One region of the Branchiibius hedensis genome, then DNA from elsewhere that is predicted to be linked to it. Evidence: riboswitches for the same ligand, from Rfam matches in the RefSeq annotation. Region 1 holds a riboswitch; the other holds the start of a gene.
What was found. A riboswitch is a leader RNA that binds a small molecule or an ion and turns the genes downstream of it on or off. The one in region 1 is predicted to bind thiamine pyrophosphate.

Region 1 (2,385 bases):
AACGGCATCACCAGAAGGCCGCGCAGCAGTGTTGCACCGGGCAGCCGCAGGCGGTAGAGGCAATAGGCGGTGGGTACGCCGAGTGCGACGGTGATCGCCGTGCCCACCACCGCCGTGAAGAGCGTGAAGCCGATGACCTTCGCGGTGCGGGCGCGGGTGAGCACCTCCCACGCCCCCGCCAGATCCCAGACACCATCCGGCCGCAGCCCGCGGCCGATCATGCCGGTCACGGGGACGAGGAAGAAGACGACGAGGAACAGCAGGGGTACGGCGGCCAGCACCCCCCAGCCCACTACCGCCCGCGCGCGGGGCACTACGAAGTCACGTCCTGCCACTGCCGCAACCAGGTGTCGCGGTTCTTGGTGATCTCGGCTGGATCGACGGTCAGCGGCTTCTCGGGCACCTTCGCCGCCTGCTGCCAGGTCGCCGGCAGCGGGATCGAGGTGTTGACCGGGAAGACGTACATCGCTTCGGGCAGCGCCTTCTGGAAGTCGTCACCGAGCATGAAGTCGATGAATGCCTTCGCCCCGTCGGGGTTCTTGGCCCGCTCCAGGACGCCGGCGTACTCCACCGACTGGAAGCAGGTGTCCAGCAGCGCGGACGTGGTGGCCTTGCCGTCCTTGATCGTGTCCGCCGGGGAGGTGTTGTAGGACAGCACGATCGGCCGCGATCCGTTGCCACCACCGGCGGTGTAGTCCACGCTCCACGCATCGCTCCAGCCGCTGGTCAGCTTGGCGCCGTTGGCCATCAGCTGTTTCCAGTAGTCCTGCCAACCGTCGGTGCCGTACTTCGCGATCGTGGCCAGCAGGAAGGCCATGCCGGGCGAGGAGGAGGACGCGGCCGGGGTGACGAACTGGTTCTTGTACTCCGGCTTGATCAGATCCGCGAAACTGGCCGGCGGGGTCTGTCCCTTCTTGGTGAACCAGGCGTTGTCGACGTTGACGCAGACGTCGCCGAAGTCGATCGGCGTCAGATCCTTGCCCGCCTCTCCGGACAGCGCGAATTGCTGTGCACTGGCGGGTAGATCCTTGGGCGAATACGGCTCCAGCGCACCGGAATCCACGACCCGGGTGGCGAAGGTGTTGTCGATCCCGAAGGTCACATCACCGGTTGGGTTGCCTTTGGTCAACACCAGCTTGTTGGCAACCTGACCGGCGTCACCGCTGGCGATGACCTTGACGGTGTAGCCGGTCTGCGCGGTGAACTTCGCCAGCAGCGCCTTGTCCGCAACCCACGAGTCGTGCGTGACCAAAGTGACCGTGGTGTTCTTGACGCTGCTGGAGGCGGTGCCGCTGGGGGTGGATCCGCCGTCGCCGGAGTTGCTCAGTGAGCACCCCGCCAAGGTGAGGGTTGCGATCACGGCAGCGATCGACGTACGGGCATAGGTAGGTGACATGACGTCCTCCTCGGTCATCGAGAAGGGGCTCGACTTCCTCCACCGGTACTAACCGGATCAGGTTCGAGGGTCTGCGGGCCGCCCCGCACTCTCAGCGCCTGGTGCGCTCCCCTGTCGTGGGATCCAGGGTAGCGCTCGGCGTGGCGCAACTGCGCGCAGACAGTCCCTTGACAGGCTGGACGGACCAGTCCACTCCCCATGATCGAGGTCTCATGTCCGAGCAGCCCCCGCCCAACGACCCCTTCCAGCAGCCGTACCAGCCGCCGCAGCAGCCGAATCCGCAACAGCCCTACCAACAGCCGGCGTACCAGCAACCGGTCGACCCCAGCGCCGCGCAGTACGGCGGCGCCTTCGGAGCACAACAGGACGATCTCGCCGGCGGCCTGCGTTCGCTGTTCGATTTCTCGTTCAACACGTTCGCGACTCCGAAGATCGTGCGAATCGTCTACATCGTCATCACCATCGTCATCGCCCTGGCGTGGGTCGGGACACTGATCTCCATGCTGGCCAGCGGCGAATGGCTCGGCTTCTTCATCGTGTTGATCTTTGGCGCGCTGGTCGCGTTGGTCTACTTGGCCCTGGCCCGGATGACCCTGGAGTTCTACTACTCGGTCGTGCGGATGTCCGAGGACATCCATCAACGACTGCGCTGAACCACTCGTGGGGGTGCCGCCGATCACACTAGGGTCGGATCAAGTTCACCCCCGTGACAAGGAGGCAGCATGAAGGGCATCGGCTGGAAGTTGGTTGCGGTCGCAAGCGGCGTGGTCGCCTCACGGATCGCCAGGGTCGTGACCAAAGGCGGCTGGAAGGCCGTCACCGGCAAGCCCATGCCCCTAGCTGCCAAGGACCCGTCATCGTCGGCGGCCGAGGCACTCGTTTTCGCCGGAGTTTCGGCCGCCGTCATGGCGGTGACCAAGACGTTCGTGGACCGCAAGGCAGCCGATTTCTACGAGAAGTCCACCGGCAGGCCAGCTCCGCCGGTCGCA
Region 2 (2,385 bases), 370 kb from region 1:
ATCCCGCTGGCAGCGCTCGCCGGAGTGCTGATCGCCACGGCCGTCAGCATGGTCAGCGTCTCCAGCGTCCGCACCCTGCTGCGAGCCACGAAACAGGACGCCGCGGTCCTGGCGATCACCGCCATTGCCACCGTCGCCCTGGACCTGGTCGAGGCAGTCATCATCGGCATGATCGTGGCCGGCGGCCTAGCCCTGAAACAGGTCGCTGCGAGCGCCGCGGTCAGCACCGAAGACGTTGCCACCCTTGCGGATTCGCGCGCCGACGATATGGAGCGGGAGCACCTGCTCGATGAGCACATCGTGGTCTACCGCTTGGAAGGACCGCTGTTCTTCGCCGCCGCCCACGACTTCCTGCTAGAGCTGACCCGGGTCAGCGACGTGCGGGTCGTGATCCTGCGAATGGCGCACCTGACGGCGATCGACGCGACCGGCGCCGCGACCCTGTCCGATGTGATCACCCGCCTGGAACGTCGTGGCATCACGGTGATGCTGTCCGGCGTGCGACCCGAGCACGCCGCGATCCTGCAGGGGCTGGGGGTCTACGACACCATCAGCCACGAGCGGCACATCTTCGACACCACTCCCACCGCGATCGCGCACGCCCGGCTGCACGCCTCGCGGGTCCCGCACGATCCGGGCTCTGCAGTGGAGAACGTCACCGCCTGAGTGACCAATCCCGCACCAGCGCTGATACGTTCAACTCACGACACGGGGTGCCCCGCCGGGGCTGAGATCACACCCGTCGAACCTGATCGAGTTCGTACTCGCGAAGGGATTGTCCACGATGTCCGTGCATTCGCGCACCCCACTGTTCGACGCCACTCCCCCACCCGGCGAGGCCCTCAGCCGGCTGCGCTCGACGCGTCCGCTGACCCAGTGCATCACCAACGCGGTGGTCACGAACTTCACGGCGAACGTGCTCCTCGCCCTCGGCGCGACCCCGGCGATGACCGATGTCCCGACCGAGGCCGGGCCGTTCGCCGCCATTGCCGATGGCGTGCTGATCAATCTGGGTACGCCGCACGCCGAGCAACGGGCCGCCGCCCGGGAGGTGCCGCCGGCCACCCGCCGGTGGGTGTTGGACCCGGTCGCCGTCGGCTCGCTGCCGGTCCGGACTGCGCTCGCTGCTGAGCTACTCGACCAGGGACCGGCGATCATCCGCGGCAATCCCTCGGAGATCCTGGCGCTCGCCGGTGCCGGTACGGGTGGCCGCGGCGTGGACTCCATCGACACACCCGACGCTGCTGCCGAGGTCGCAGTGCACCTTGCGCGCCGCTCGGGCGCAGTCGTCGCGGTCTCCGGACCGATAGACCTGGTCACCGACGGTGACGAGGTGGTCCGGGTGCACGGTGGCGACGCACTGTTGACGCTGGTGACCGGCGGTGGCTGCTCGCTCGGAGCGACGATGGCCGCCTTCCTCGGGGTCGCCGCACCGCTCACCGCAGCGGTCACCGCGTCGCTGGTGCATGCGGTGGCGTCGGAGACCGCGGCACGCAACAGCCACGGCCCGGGTTCGTTCACGGTGGCCTTCCTCGACGCTCTCTGCGCCCTGGACCCGACGGAGCTCGACGCAGAAGGTCGGCTCACGCGCGGTCGGACCCTCGTCGCTGGTGGTGCGCGATGAAGGCCGATCTGTCGTTGCACCTGGTCACCGACGACCGTTTGCCGTTGGCGCGCCTGCTCGAGGTCGCCGAGCAGGCCGTGGCGGGCGGCGTGACCGTCGTCCAGCTACGCGCGAAGTCGGCGTCCGCCCGCGACCAGGTCGCTGCGCTGGTCTCCTTGTCGGCGCTGCTGCGCGGGTCGGCAGCGTTGATCGTCAACGACCGCGTCGACGTTGCACTGGCTGCTCGCGACGCCGGTGCGCAGATCGACGGCGTGCACCTGGGTCAGCAGGACGTGTCCCCCGTGACCGCTCGACGTCTTCTCGGCAGCGGTGCGCTCGTGGGCTGGAGCGCCTCGCGGACGAGCGAACTCACCGCCCTTCCGGCGGGCACCGTCGACTATCTCGGGGTGGGCGCCGTGCACCCGACCTCCACCAAACCGGACCATCCACCGGCTCTGGGAGTCAACGGTTTCGGCGCGTTTGCGTCGGCTGCGTCGCCCGTGCCGTGCGTCGCGATCGGCGGGATCGGCACCGCCGATGTCGGCCCCCTTCGCGCAGCCGGCGCGGCTGGTGTGGCCGTGGTCAGCGCCATCTGCTCCGCAGACGATCCGCGGGCGGCGGCAACCGCACTGCGATCCCGTTGGGACGCAGCGGCTTTGGCGAGTGCACGGTGACCGCCATCCCCCGGGTCCTGAGCATCGCCGGTACCGACCCCACCGGCGGGGCAGGCTTGCAAGCTGACCTCAAGAGCATCGGTGCGCTTGGCGGCTACGGCATGGGCG

Region 2: another riboswitch for thiamine pyrophosphate. It lies ahead of thiM (hydroxyethylthiazole kinase); the one in region 1 lies ahead of DR843_RS14715 (thiamine ABC transporter substrate-binding protein).

Annotation. Positions count from the first base shown of each region.
Region 1 is NZ_UESZ01000001.1:3,039,681-3,042,065, forward strand. It holds gene DR843_RS14710 (ABC transporter permease) at 1-314, opposite strand, end outside; gene DR843_RS14715 (thiamine ABC transporter substrate-binding protein) at 314-1,396, opposite strand; TPP riboswitch at 1,414-1,519, opposite strand; gene DR843_RS14720 (DUF4282 domain-containing protein) at 1,609-2,049, shown strand; gene DR843_RS14725 (DUF4235 domain-containing protein) at 2,119-2,385, shown strand, end outside.
Region 2 is NZ_UESZ01000001.1:2,669,898-2,672,282, forward strand. It holds gene DR843_RS12925 (SulP family inorganic anion transporter) at 1-666, shown strand, start outside; TPP riboswitch at 700-793, shown strand; gene thiM (hydroxyethylthiazole kinase) at 785-1,624, shown strand; gene thiE (thiamine phosphate synthase) at 1,621-2,277, shown strand; gene thiD (bifunctional hydroxymethylpyrimidine kinase/phosphomethylpyrimidine kinase) at 2,274-2,385, shown strand, end outside.